DNA from 3 places in the Mesorhizobium sp. HAY1-8B genome. Region 3 is predicted to be linked to each of the others. Evidence: riboswitches for the same ligand, from Rfam matches in the RefSeq annotation. Region 3 holds a riboswitch; each other region holds the start of a gene.
The links. A riboswitch is a leader RNA that binds a small molecule or an ion and turns the genes downstream of it on or off. The one in region 3 is predicted to bind cobalamin.

Region 1: linked by a shared signal. The riboswitch ahead of bluB (5,6-dimethylbenzimidazole synthase) and the one ahead of AC1VON_RS24590 (CbtB domain-containing protein) in region 3 are both predicted to bind cobalamin.
Region 2: linked by a shared signal. The riboswitch ahead of AC1VON_RS06750 (aromatic ring-hydroxylating oxygenase subunit alpha) and the one ahead of AC1VON_RS24590 (CbtB domain-containing protein) in region 3 are both predicted to bind cobalamin.

The regions. Positions count from the first base shown of each region.
Region 1 covers NZ_CP200321.1:3,246,771-3,251,238, forward strand. Annotated here, with positions in the region: gene AC1VON_RS15195 (TetR/AcrR family transcriptional regulator) at 1-134, shown strand, start outside; gene AC1VON_RS15200 (hypothetical protein) at 227-1,210, shown strand; partial or broken gene bluB (5,6-dimethylbenzimidazole synthase) at 1,297-1,956, opposite strand; cobalamin riboswitch at 2,057-2,252, opposite strand; gene AC1VON_RS15210 (histone deacetylase family protein) at 2,417-3,343, shown strand; gene AC1VON_RS15215 (exodeoxyribonuclease VII small subunit) at 3,347-3,598, shown strand; gene AC1VON_RS15220 (DUF2277 domain-containing protein) at 3,711-3,977, shown strand; gene AC1VON_RS15225 (pirin family protein) at 4,018-4,468, shown strand, end outside.
Region 2 covers NZ_CP200321.1:1,350,966-1,355,433, reverse strand. Annotated here, with positions in the region: gene AC1VON_RS06770 (ABC transporter ATP-binding protein) at 1-511, shown strand, start outside; gene AC1VON_RS06765 (DUF680 domain-containing protein) at 585-821, opposite strand; gene AC1VON_RS06760 (DUF680 domain-containing protein) at 890-1,093, opposite strand; gene AC1VON_RS06755 (DUF680 domain-containing protein) at 1,166-1,366, opposite strand; cobalamin riboswitch at 1,861-2,061, shown strand; gene AC1VON_RS06750 (aromatic ring-hydroxylating oxygenase subunit alpha) at 2,178-3,425, shown strand; gene AC1VON_RS06745 (FAD-binding oxidoreductase) at 3,446-4,468, shown strand, end outside.
Region 3 covers NZ_CP200321.1:5,126,190-5,130,657, forward strand. Annotated here, with positions in the region: gene cbiB (adenosylcobinamide-phosphate synthase CbiB) at 1-185, shown strand, start outside; gene cobO (cob(I)yrinic acid a,c-diamide adenosyltransferase) at 182-811, opposite strand; gene cobU (bifunctional adenosylcobinamide kinase/adenosylcobinamide-phosphate guanylyltransferase) at 813-1,328, opposite strand; gene AC1VON_RS24585 (CbtA family protein) at 1,321-2,130, opposite strand; gene AC1VON_RS24590 (CbtB domain-containing protein) at 2,146-2,325, opposite strand; cobalamin riboswitch at 2,362-2,559, opposite strand; gene AC1VON_RS24595 (aromatic ring-hydroxylating oxygenase subunit alpha) at 2,703-3,872, shown strand; gene AC1VON_RS24600 (MFS transporter) at 3,876-4,468, opposite strand, start outside.

The DNA of each region.
Region 1 (4,468 bases), 1.9 Mb from region 3:
ACGGGGCGAGCAGCCAGGCGTCGCAGCGGATCGCCAATTCAAACGACCCCGAAGCCACGTCGAGGAAGGTGGTGGCGGCGTTCAAGCAACTGCTTGAGGGGCTGCTCAAAGAACCGGGTCCGCAATCGAACTGAAGTCCCGTCTGCGGCCTGGTGCCCCGCCCATGATTGACAATCTTCGGTTAGAGCGCATCCTCCCCAGCCATCTCTGAGGGGAGATTCGGGGCATGTGGGATTTCGATATCGGCAGGTCGGTGTCCATCATGATGCGGACCTGGCCTTTCATTGTCTTTCGCATGATCGTCTATTTCGGCATCACGCTGGCCTACATCATGGCGACCGGCACGGGCGCCTCGGTCGGCTATGGCGTCGGCCATATCTCCACCGATCCCGATGGACCGCTGTCCTTTGCCCTGTGGGGCGGCGTGGTCGGTTTCGGCATCGTCTCCATCGCCGTCTACTGGATCCGCGAATACATCCTCTACGTCGTCAAGGCCGGCCATATCGCCGTCATGGTCCACCTGATCGACGGCCATCATGTTCCTGCCGGCCAGAACCAGATCGCCTATGCCCGGCAGGTCGTGACCGAGCGTTTCGCCGAGGCCAACATCCTTTTCGTCGTCGACCAGCTGGTCAAGGGCGCCATCCGCGCGATCACCGGCCTGCTCGGCGGCGTCGCCGCCTTTCTGCCCATTCCGGGCCTGAGCGGCCTGGTCTCCTTCATCAACACGGTGATCCGCCTGTCTCTCACCTATGTCGACGAGATCATCCTCGGCTACAACATCCGCATCAACTCGTCCTCGCCTTTCGAAACCGCGCGGCAGGGCGTGGTTCTCTACGCCCAGAACGGCAAGACCATGGTCAAGAACGCCGTCTGGCTGGCGGTCATCATGTGGGGCGTGTCCTTCGTCATCTTTCTGCTGATGCTCGCCCCGGCCGGGGCCATTCTTTTCCTCATGCCCGGACAGCTCGCCGGCTGGGCCTTCGTGCTGGCCATCGTCTTTGCCTGGGCCTTCAAGGCGGCGTTCATCGAGCCCTTCGCCATCGCCTGCCTGATGCAGGTCTATTTCAAGACCATCGCCGGCCAGGTGCCTGATCCGGCCTGGGACGCGCGGCTGGCCGAGGCGTCATCGAAGTTCAGGGAACTCAAGGACAAGGCGCTTTCCTCCTTCGGCGGCTCGCGCTGGGGCACGGCCGGCGCGACGCGCTGATCGGCCGGGCAGGCCTGGGCGGCATCGACGGCGTTCAGGCGCGCCGCCGCTGACTTGAGCGGTGCCTCGCCTTTCCCGCAAAAGGTCTCGCTCATGATCAGTTCGGGCAGGGGCAGGCGCCGGCCCCAGCCATGTGTTTCAAGGTCCGGTTTGGGCGCGAACTCGGAAACCCGGCCGACGCAGAGATAAGCGATCGGCGTTACATGGTCGGGAATGGACAGCAGGCTTTTCAGCGCCTGCGCCTCGATGATGCTGACCCAGCCGACGCCGACGCCTTCGGCGCGTGCCGCCAGCCAGAAATTCTGCACCGCGCAGACCGTGCTGTAGAGGTCCATCTCCGGATTGTGCCAACGTCCCAGCGGCGAGCCCTTCGAGCGCTGGCGGTCGCAGGTGATACAGATGTTGAGCGCGCTTTCGCAGATGCCTTCCAGTTTGAGTTTGCGGTAGAGTGCCTGCCTTTCCTTTTCGATTTCAGGCAGTTCCTGTTCTCGCGCGGCCAGGAACAGGTCGCGCACCTTCTCCCGTCGCGCGGCATCGCGGATGACGATGAAATTCCACGGCTGCATGAACCCGACCGATGGCGCGTGATGGGCGGCAAGCAGCAGCCGTGCCAACACCTCATCGTCGAGAGGAGTAGGCAGGAAATGGCTGCGCACATCGCGCCGCGTGAACATGGCGCGGTAGACCGCGTCGCGCGCCATCTGGTCAAATCCGTCGCCGACAGGAGCGATCATAGCATCCGGCATCGCTTGTCCCCTTGCGATTGCAATAGTTTCACACCGTCAGAGCGCACTTTGTGCGTCCAAGTGGACGCACGTCGCTCTGATGTCATCCGCCTGACCATGCGGATGACGGTGCCTGCCAGGCCGGTCTTCTGGCTCAGGATCAACCCGCGTCCGGTGCCTTCCCGTCATCGACAGTGGCATTTACCGGCGCGGTCCCCCTCACAGCGTTGGGCACGCCACGGAATTCAACCGTGTTCCCGATTCTCCCGCCAGAGCATTTGCAGCCAAGTGGAATCACTTGGCGCCGCAGAATGCGGCTAGACAAACAGACTGGCGGGCACCAGGCAGTGACGGCGACCTTATGCCGAAGCGTCCGCGGCGCCAATCCCCACAGCGACGCCAATGGACGCAGAAGCGATTTTCCCCAGCCATCGGGCCGCGACGCATGGCCATCGCGGCGTTGGGGCACTAGATAGGGATCATGGCCACTCGTCTCTACACGCATCCGATCTTCCTTGAGCACATCACGCCCCCCGGTCACCCCGAGCGGCCGGACCGCTTGCGCGCCATCGAGCGCGTGCTTGACGACGAAGCCTTTGCCGAGCTCGACCGCGTCAAGGCGCCGGAAGGCGACGAGGCCACCATCCTTTACGCGCATCCGGCCGATTTCATCGCGCGCGTGCGCGCCGCCATCCCGGACGAAGGCATTGCCCGCATCGATGCCGACACCACCGCCAGCCCGAAGAGCTGGCAGGCGGTGATAACCGCGATCGGCGCCGCCAACGCCGCCGTCGACGACGTCTTCGCAGGCCGCGCCGACAATGTCTTCGTCGCCGCCCGGCCACCCGGCCACCATGCCGAAAAGACCACCGCAATGGGCTTTTGCTTCTTCAACACGGCGGCGATCGCGGCCCGCTATGCGCAGAAGAAGCACGGCATCGACCGTGTCGCAGTCGTCGACTGGGATGTGCACCACGGCAATGGCACACAGGATATTTTCTGGGACGATCCCTCGGTGCTCTATTGCTCGACGCACCAGATGCCGCTTTATCCCGGCACTGGCGCGAAGAGCGAGACTGGCGCCGGCAACATCGTCAACGCACCACTGGCGCCGCGGACCGGCAGCGAGGTGTTTCGCGATGCCTTCCTGTCGCGCGTCCTGCCGGCGCTCGACAATTTCGCGCCCGACCTCATCATCATTTCGGCCGGTTTCGACGCGCATCACCGTGATCCCTTGGCCGAGATCAACCTGACCGAGGACGATTTCGACTGGGCGACTGGCCAGCTGATGCAGCGCGCCGCCCGCCACAGCGGCAACCGGCTCGTCAGCCTGCTTGAGGGCGGCTACGATCTGCAGGGACTGGCATTTTCGGTCGCCGCCCATGTCGGGCGACTGATGAAAGGATGAATGATGGCTGCTGAGACCAACGAAGACGTCAAGGCGATGAGCTTCGAGCAGGCACTCGACGCGCTGGAGAAGATCGTCGATGATCTGGAGCGTGGCGACGTGCCGCTCGATCAGTCGATCCGGATCTATGAGCGCGGCGAGGCCCTGAAGGCGCATTGTGACCGGCTGCTGAAGGCGGCCGAGGACAAGGTTGAGAAGATCAGGCTATCGCGCGACGGCAAGCCGGTTGGAACCGAGCCGCTCGACGCGGACTGAGGCATGGCCGCGAACCATGGTCTTGCCTCTCCGGTTTTTGGACACGATCATGGTTGAGGATAAAACTCGTTCCGATTGAAACGGCTCCAGGACAAGAGGAGATACGGAAGCGATGTGCAGAAACATCAAGACCCTGTTCAATTTTGATCCGCCGGCAACCAATGACGAAGTGCGCGACGCAGCCCTTCAATTTGTCCGCAAGCTGAGCGGAACGACGCGGCCTTCGAAACAGAACCAGCATGCGTTCGACCACGCAGTGGAGGCCATTGCGGCATCGGCGCGCGAACTTCTCGATTCGCTCGAAACCAACCAGCATCCGCGTAACCGCGAAGAAGTGGCCGCCAAACTGCGGGCAAAGGCGGCGATCCGCTTTGCGTGATGTCGCCAAAGCGGTCACCGAACGCTGACAAGGAGAGTTCATGAGCTTCTTCCCCGGGAAAGACCCTGAAGCCGGCGATGCCTTTGCCAGCGACCAGATCGAACTGATGGTCATCCCGAACGCCAAGGACATTGGCGGCTTCGAGGTCCGTCGTGCTTTGCCGACCGCCAGGAGACGGCTGGTCGGGCCGTTCATCTTCTTCGATCGCATGGGTCCGGCAATCCTGCGTGCAGGCCAGGCGCTCGACGTCCGTCCGCATCCGCACATCGGCCTGTCGACGGTGACCTATCTGTTCGACGGCAAGATCAGGCATCGCGATTCGCTCGGCACTGAAATGGTCATCCAGCCCGGTGATGTGAACCTGATGACCGCCGGCCGTGGCATCGTCCACTCCGAGCGCACGCCCGAGGAATTGCGCGGCGCGCCGATGTCGATCTCCGGCCTGCAGACATGGCTGGCACTGCCGGACGGCAAGGAGGAAGTGGCGCCCG
Region 2 (4,468 bases), 3.8 Mb from region 3:
GGCCGATCGCATCGTCGTGCTCAAGGACGGGCACATCGAACAGGTCGGCACGCCGATGGATCTCTACAAGAAGCCCGGCAATCTGTTCGTCGCCCAGTTCATCGGCTCGCCGGCCATGAACATCCTGCCGGCGACGATCGACAAATCAGGCAGCCCGACCGTCGTCAGCCATGTCGGCGGGCGCAAGGCTACGGTGCCGATCACGACGCCGGCCTCGGCGAAGGGTACGGCTGTAAGCTTCGGCGTGCGGCCGGAGGACCTGATCATCGCCACCGGCGCGGATTATCTGTTCGAGGGAACGGTCGATTACGTCGAGCAGCTCGGCGAGGTTCAACTGGTCTATGTCGACATCGGCCGCGCCGACCTGCCTCTGGTGACCAAGCTGCCGGGCAATGTCGAGGTCAAGCGCGGCTCGACGCTGCGGCTGACAGCCAATGCCGAGGACTTGCATATCTTCGACACGGACGGGCGGTCCTTCGCGCTGCATGAAGCGGAAGCAAAGGCGGCTTAAGATGCCTGTCTGGACGGCAAAAAAAGAGCGGCGGGCAAGGCCCGCCACTCTTTTTTAGGATCGACTTTGGCTGTTAGTGGCCGAAGAGATTCCGGTCAGCGCCCTGGGGTGCCGACTTCTGCGCGTCGCCCGACGAATTGAGCAGCTTATAGACGGGCGAATCGCCGTTGCGGATCGAAGCCGTACGTGAGTTGTCGACCGAAGTCGCGGCAGGCTGGTTGGCGCCATTGGAGCCGTAGTTGTCGCTGCCGGCGAAAGCGCTGCCGGAGAGAGCCAGAACGGCGGCGGCAGCAATGATGATCTTGTTCATTTCAAGTCTCCTGAATTTCAAGTTTCAACGGGGCGGCAGGCGGGCCCGCCACCCCGGAGAATCGGCTGTTAGTGGCCGAAGAGATTGCGGTCGGCACCCTGAACAGGTGTCTGGGCAGCCGGTTCCGACTTCTTGATCGAAGCGGTGTAAGAGCTGTCGGTCGAAGTAACAGCGGGCTGGTTGGCGCCATTGGAGCCATAGTTGTCGCTGCCGGCGAAGGCGCTGCCGGAGATAGCCAGAACGGCGGCGGCAGCAAGGATGATCTTCTTCATTTCAAGTCTCCTGAATTCTTCGAGTTCCGCCAAGGCGGCGAGCCGAGCCCACCGCCTGCTGGAAATCGACTGTTAGTTGTTGCCGAAGAGGTTGCGATCGGCACCCGTGACAGGCGCCTGAGCAGCCGGCTCCGACTTCTTGGTCGAAGCGGTATACGAACCGTCGACGGCAGCAGTGGCTGCAGGTGCATTCGAACCATAATGATCGCTACCAGCGAAGGCGCTGCCGGAAATGGCCAGAAGGGCGGCGGCAGTGAGAACAATCTTTTTCATTTTTGGTACTCCAGTATTTTTCCGTCCGTCTAGCGGCGTGTCTTGGGATTAAAATCGCGTCGTTCGGACAGCCCCGATGTGGGAAAGCCAGGTGGCCGTTTCCAATCACGAAGTTGTTCCGTGTGGACCAAGAGTCCACCACTTGAAATTGTACCAAAGCCTTCCGGATCAAACATTTTTCTTTTTGATATCAATCGATTAGATAAAATCAGCAACGCGATCACCTGATGTATCGCAGGCCCAGCGTTCACACCATGCTGTACGCACCGTCAACAGAAACGAACCGTTCGGTTCGATTTTAGAATCTGCTAATAGTCACTTTTCGAAACCGTTAACCTTTCTTGCTTCGATTCCGGGGCGATTTCGATAGCCGGCACCGTCTCCACCGAGACACGTTTCGTGGCCGTTGTTCCCGGCCCGCCCGCTGCGCAAGCGTGTCGCGCCACATGGATGCGATGTCGCTTTCATGCCGATGTGGCATGCGCTGTCGTGATTAGATCATGACCATCTCAGGTGCCGCTTCGTGACGACGGGGCGGAGAATTGGGAAGCCGGTCAAAGTCCGGCGCTGCCCCCGCAACGGTGGTGGAGTTCAAGTCGCAACGGGAGACCACTGGGCGAAAGCCTGGGAAGGTGTAGCGACCGTCCGAAAGGACACTCCAGAGCCCGGAAACCAGCCCGAGATTTTTGAACTCGACTGATCGCGGTGGGCGGTCAAGAGGTGGATAGTGCATGACCGGCGCTTCGCCGGGACTGCATCCGATCCTTCCTCCATCACCACCATAGTCAGTCCTTAAACACGAGGACAGGACATGGATGTGCGCAACGATATGCTGAGGCTCCTGGACAGCCGCAGAGAGGGTTTCTCGCTCGAACAGCCCTTCTACACCGACCCGGACTATTTCAAGCTCGACATGGAGCTGATCTGGTACCGCGACTGGCTTTTCATCGGCCATGATTGCGAATTGCCCAAGCCCGGCAGCTTCATCACCGTACAGGTCGGCGACTACCCGGTCGTGCTGGTGCGCGATCAGCAGGGCAAGATCAACGCCTTCCACAATTCCTGCCGCCATCGCGGAAGCCGGGTCTGCAACACGGACAAGGGCACGGCCGCCAAACTTGTCTGTCCCTATCACCAGTGGACCTATGAGCTCGACGGTCGCCTGCTGTTTGCCCGCCAGATGGCCGACGGTTTCGACAAGAGCCAGTTCGGGCTGAAGCCGGTCGCCTGCGAAAGCGTTGCCGGCTACATCTTCATCTGCCTGGCGAAGGAGCCAGCCGACTTCGCGCCGATGCGGGCGATGATCGAACCCTATCTCAAGCCGCATCGGCTCAGCGAGGCAAAGATCGCCTTCGAGAGCACCATCGTCGAAAAGGGCAATTGGAAGCTCGTCTGGGAAAACAACCGAGAGTGCTATCACTGCGCGGGCAATCATCCGGAGCTGTGCAAAACCTTCCCGGAAGCACCGACCGTGACCGGCGTGCAAGGCGCCGACAGCGATCCGGAGATGCTGGCGCACTGGGCCAAATGCGAAGCGGCCGGCCTGCCGAGCAAGTTCCGTATCGACCCGGCGGGGCAATACCGAGCCACGCGGGCGCCGCTGCTGCGCGATGCGGTCAGCTACACGATGAACGGCAAGCGGGCGGTGAAGAAGAACCTCTCCGACAGCGTCTCGGCCGACCGTATCGGCACATTGATGCACTATCACTACCCGACGACCTGGAACCATATCCTCATCGACCATGCCGTCACCTTTCGCGTGCTGCCGATCAGCGCCACCGAAACCGCCGTGACGACCAAGTGGCTGGTGCACAAGGATGCGGTCGAGGGCGTCGACTACGATCTTGCCGAGCTCACCCATGTGTGGACCGAGACCAACGATCAGGACCGCCGCATCGTCGAGGAAAACGCCCTCGGCATCCTGTCGCCGGCCTATGAGCCCGGCCCCTATTCGGAGCTGCATGAGGGCGGCGTGATCCAGTTCGTCGACTGGTACGCCCGCTTCATCGGCCCGCGCCTCGCCGAAGGCGGCCGGCCGGCGCTGCGCAGCGTCGCCTGAGAGGTTGAGGGATGAATGCGATGACCGACCTTGGCCTCTATCGCCATCTCGATCAGATGGCGCCCTGGAACGACAGGCTGCAGGTGCTGGAAGTGATCGGCGTCAGCGACGAGGCGCCTGACGTCAAGACCTTCACGTTCCGATCCGACAACCAGACCTGGTTCCGCTACAAGCCGGGCCAGTTCGTGACGCTGGAGCTACCTGTACCGGACGGGCCGCTGATGCGCACCTATACGCTGTCCTCCTCTCCGTCGCGGCCCTTCTCTATCGCGGTCACGGTGAAGGCGCAGGCCGGCAGCATCGGCACGCGATGGATGTTCGATCACCTGACACCCGGTTCGCACGTCAAGGCCTATGGGCCGAGCGGCGACTTTTCGCTGCACAGCCATCCGGCGGCCAAATACCTGTTCATCTCGGCCGGGTCCGGCGTGACGCCGATGATGTCGATGCTGCGCTGGCTGAACGACTGCGCGCCATGGACCGATGTCGGCTTCGTCAATTGCGCGCGTCGCGCCGAAGAGATCATTTTCCGCAAGGAGCTTGAGCTGCTCGGCGGTCATATGCCAGGCCTGTCGCTGGGCTTCATGATCGAGGAGCGGTCAAGCCGCGAGGGCTGGTATGGCCATATGGGCCGTATCGACGCCATCCGGCTGCCATTGCTGGCGCCCGATTTCCGTGAACGCGAAATCTTCTGCTGTGGTCCGGACCCTTTCATGCGCGCCGTGCGCGGCATGCTGGAAGCCGCCGGCTTCGACATGACGAAATACCACCAGGAGAGCTTTGCCGCACCCGCGGTGGAGGAGATCCCGGCGCCGTTCGCAACGCCGGCGCAGGATGGCGTGGCCGTTCCCGTCGAGGCCGCAACGCAGATCCGCTTCGCGCTTTCGGACGTCGACGCCGAATGCGTCGCCGGCCAGACCGTGCTGCAGACGGCGCGTGCCTCTGGCGTGCGGATACCCGCGGCCTGCGAATTCGGCCTGTGCGGAACCTGCAAGGTGAAGAAAGTCTCCGGTGCCGTCGAGATGAGCCACAATGGCGGCATC
Region 3 (4,468 bases):
TGGCACTGGCCGGGCCGCGCAGCTATGGCGGCATCATGGTCGACGACGTCTTCATGGGTGAAGGCGGCCGCCGCGACGTCGACAGCGGCGACATCAGGCGGGCGCTGAAACTCTACCGCGTCGCTGACTATCTGCTGATCGCGCTGGTCGGCTTGGTCTCGGTTGTCGCGGTTCTGGCGTTCTAGAACTCGATCCCCTGCTGGGCTTTCACGCCTGCCGAAAAGTGGTGCTTGGTCACAGCCATTTCGGTGACCAGGTCGGCAGCTTCGACCAGTGCCGGCTTGGCGTTGCGGCCAGTGACGACGACATGCAGTCCCTCGTGACGCGCTTTCAGCGCTGCGACCACCTTGTCGAGATCGAGATAGTCGTAGCGCAATGCGATATTGAGCTCGTCGAGCACGACAAGGCTGATGGACGGATCGGCCATCAACTCCAGCGCCTTGGCCCAGGCGGCTTCGGCAGCGGCGATATCGCGTTTCAGATCCTGCGTCTCCCAGGTGAAGCCCTCGCCCATTGCGTGCCAGACGACGCGGTCGCCGAAGGTTGCGAAAGCATCCTTCTCGCCGGTATGCCACTTGCCCTTGATGAACTGGACGACGCCGACGCGCCTGCCATAGCCGAGCATGCGGAGCGCCAAACCGAACGCTGCTGTCGTCTTGCCCTTGCCCGGGCCGGTGTTGACGATCAGCAGGCCCTTCTCGATCGTCTTGGCCGCCACCTCGGCGTCCTGCACCGCCTTGCGCTTGGCCATCTTGGCGCGGTGGCGCTCTTCGTCCCGGTCTTCGGTGGTCTTGCCGTCGATATCGGTCATCTCATTTCACCTTGAGTGGCAGCCCCGCCACCATCAGCAGCACCGTATCGGCGATCGCCGCGACCTGCTGGTTGAGCCGACCGGCCTCATCACGAAAGCGGCGCGACAGCGCATTGTCCGGCACGATGCCTTGCCCGACTTCGTTGGATACCACGAACCACGGCCCGCGAGGTCGCGACAACACATCCGCCAGCCGCCGGCACTCAAACCCAAGGTCATGGTCTGCCAGCATGTGATTGGTCAGCCACAGCGTCAAGCAGTCGACCAGCACCGGGTGGCTATCGGGCAAAGCCTCGAGCGCGCCGGCGAGGTCGAGCGGCGCATCCATAGTCGTCCAGCCCGCGCCGCGCCGCGCCCGATGCAGCGCTATGCGCTCGCGCATCTCGTCGTCATAGGCTTGCGCGGTGGCGATATAGGCCCATGGCGAGGGCAACGCCGTCGCCAGGGTTTCGGCGTGCGCGCTCTTTCCCGAGCGCGCGCCACCAATGATGAAGCTCAGCTTGCCGCGATCAGGCAAAGCTGTCGCGCAGGCTGGTCGCGGTGCCGGTGAAGCGTCCGCGCACCACGCCGACGACGGCGCCAAGCACCAGCCAGAACACCAGATTGGTCAGCGTCACCGCCACCACGAACTGGTGGTGCAGGCCTTCCGGGATCGGTGTCTCGAAGCTATCGGGCTGCGGCGCGCCGACGATGTGCGGCGCCACGATCAGCAGCACGGCAAGGATGGCAAGCGGCAACGACTTGCGGAACGCGATCAGGCCAAGCCCGATGGCGGTCGCGACCACCGTTGCCACCCACCAGATCTGGCGCTGCGTGAGGTCGGCCGCCGGCATGGCCGGCAGTTCCGGCGGCAGGCCGAGGCCGGGCGCCAGCGTGAAAACGGCAAAGCCGGCCAGGCCCCAGAACACGCCCTGGCGCCAATTGCCGATGCCTCCGGCGAATTCCGAAACAGCGACCAGGATCAGCGCGAAGCCGATGCCGGTAACGACGTTGGACACCACGTTGAAGGCAAAACGTTCGAAGCCGTCGGCAGGCGCCCAGCCCTCGTCCTCGGCCGGAACAGCCGCTGCGGCCGGAGCCGGGGTGGCAGCGCTCATGGCATTCGATGCCGCTGGCGCGGCGGAACTCATTGCGTTGCCGCTGGCGGCATCAGCCGGCGCCGTGGCATGGTCATGGCTATGGCCGCCTTCGGCCTGTTCGTAAACTTCCGCCTTGAGGATCAGCGGCACGGTGGCATAGGCCTGCATGCAGGCGAGAACGACGCCGGCCACGAGCCCTGCGATCGCCGCGATGAACACGACGTTGCGAAACAGATTCATGATGTCAGATCCTCGTCAGTGGCAGGGAAACGCCATCGAATGCCGGTTGTCATGACCGGCATTGTGGACCGCATCGATATGCGAGAAGCCGACGAAGCCGATGATGAAGGTGCCGAGCAGCGCGGCGAGCGCCAGCTGCATGAAGCGCGACTGCGAGGAAACGGAGGCGCCGAGAGAGACGGAAGCGGTAGTCATGTCTTGTCCTTTCACCCTCCACCCGAGGGCATCGAAGTCAGTTTCCTGTCGCCGGCAGGTCTCCTGGCTCACGGATCAGCGCCCTTCCCCACCTTCCCGAAGACAAATCTTCAGTGGCATATGGAGAGGACTACCGCACACAGTTGCGGGGGCAGCAACGGCATTGGGCAACAAGTCAGCCCGCACCGTATTCCCTCTTGGCTCCAAAATGGAACCGACGACATCGGCGACTATAGGCAGAATCATCGCCTCCGGCAAACCAAATTCCGCCGGTAACCAGCGCGATTACGCCATGCCGCCCACATCCGCCGTCATCGGCACCACAATTGACAATTATGCTGGCCGGGTGTCGGCTGCCTCTTCACAGGAAGCCAGCCATGCAGCCAATTGCCAGCGAGCGCCATCCCTATAACGGCCTGACCCAGGCCGAACCCACCCTGCCCTCATCGGCCTATTGGGATGCAGCGGCCTATCAACTGGACCTCGATGCCATCTGGTACAAGAACTGGCTGCTGGTCTGCCGCGAGGCCGATCTGGCCCAACCGCTGGCCTTTCGCCGATTCCGCATCGGCACGCAGGACATCATCGTGCTGCGCGACGACACCGGCGCGTTACGGGCCTTCCACAATACGTGCCGGCATCGCGGCTCCCAACTTTGCCAGGAGAGCGAGGGCCGGCTGAAGGCGCGGCTGATCACCTGCCCCTATCATGCCTGGTCTTATTCGCTGCGCGGCGACCTCGTGCGCGTGCCGTCGAAATCATTGCCGGACGGCTTCGACAAGGCCGACCATCCGCTCTATCGCGTCGCACTCTCGGTATGGCGCGGCTTCGTGTTCATCAATTTGCAGGAGGACGCGGCGGGCTCCGCGCAGGCATCCTTCGACCCGGCCTCCGGCAATCTCGGCAACTGGCCTCTGGAAACGCTGGTGGCAGGCCATGTGCTGCGCAAGGTGATGCACTGCAACTGGAAGATCTTTTGGGAGAACTTCAACGAGTGCCTGCATTGTCCGGGCGTCCACAAGGACCTGTCGCGGCTGGTGCCGATCTATGGCCGCGGCCTGATGAGCCGGCATGACGACCCCGAATGGACCCGCCACGCCGACAATGACGCGCCGGAGTTTTCCGGTGGTCTGCGGGCGGGCGCCGAAACCTGGTCGAGCGACGGCAAGACCCATGGGCCGGTCTTCTCGGGATTGACACCAGCCGAACGCGCCGCCGGCCAGACCTACGCCACCAGCCTGCCCTCGATGTTCATCGTCGGCCATGTCGACTATGTCAGGACCGTTCGGCTGGTGCCGCTCGGGCCGGAACAGACGGAACTTGTCTCCGAATGGCTGTTCGCGCCCGAGGCGCTGGCCGCGACCGACATCGACAACATCATCGCCTTCGGCACACAGGTGCTGGAGGAGGATGCGGCGATCTGCGAGGTCAACCAGAGAGGCCTGCGCTCGATGCGGCACGCCGCCGGCGTGCTGATGCCCGAGGAATATGAACTGCACCGCTTCCACAACTGGGTGCGCGAACACCACGCAACGCTTTCGCCGTGATCCTCACAGTGACTTCGGCAGATAGCGCCAGGTCACGAAGCCGCACGCCGCCGCCAGCAGGCCGAGCGTGACGAACACCGAACCCAGCCCGAAGAAAGCCAGCACCACTGAATAGACCAGAGGCGGCGTCAGTTCGGAAAAATCGAGATAGGTGCGGTAGACCGCAGCCATCTGCGGCCGTTCATAAGATCGTACCGAACGCATGAAGGCGGTCGAACCCAAGGCGTCGAGCGCGATGGTGAAGAAGGCGCCGCACAAGAGGAAGGCGCCGGTGAGCAGCGGCACGCTCTCGCCCACCGCGCCTGCCGCCATGAGCGTTGCCGACATGGCGAAATAGGCAAAGGTCATGGTCATGCGACCGCCAAAGCGTTTTCCGGCCTTGCCCCAGAAGATGGCCATGAACAGCAGCGCATTGCCGGCGGAGACCAAGAGGCCGCCGGCCAGCTCGCCCTGGCCGGTGATCACCATGAACAGCGGCCCATAGACGAAGAACGTCGTCCAGAAGCAGGAGCGGCCAAAGGCGATCAGCCAGGCAAGCCTCAATCTGGGCTGCGCGACGAAGCGGCCGATATTGGCGAGCGGATTGGCCGGCCGGG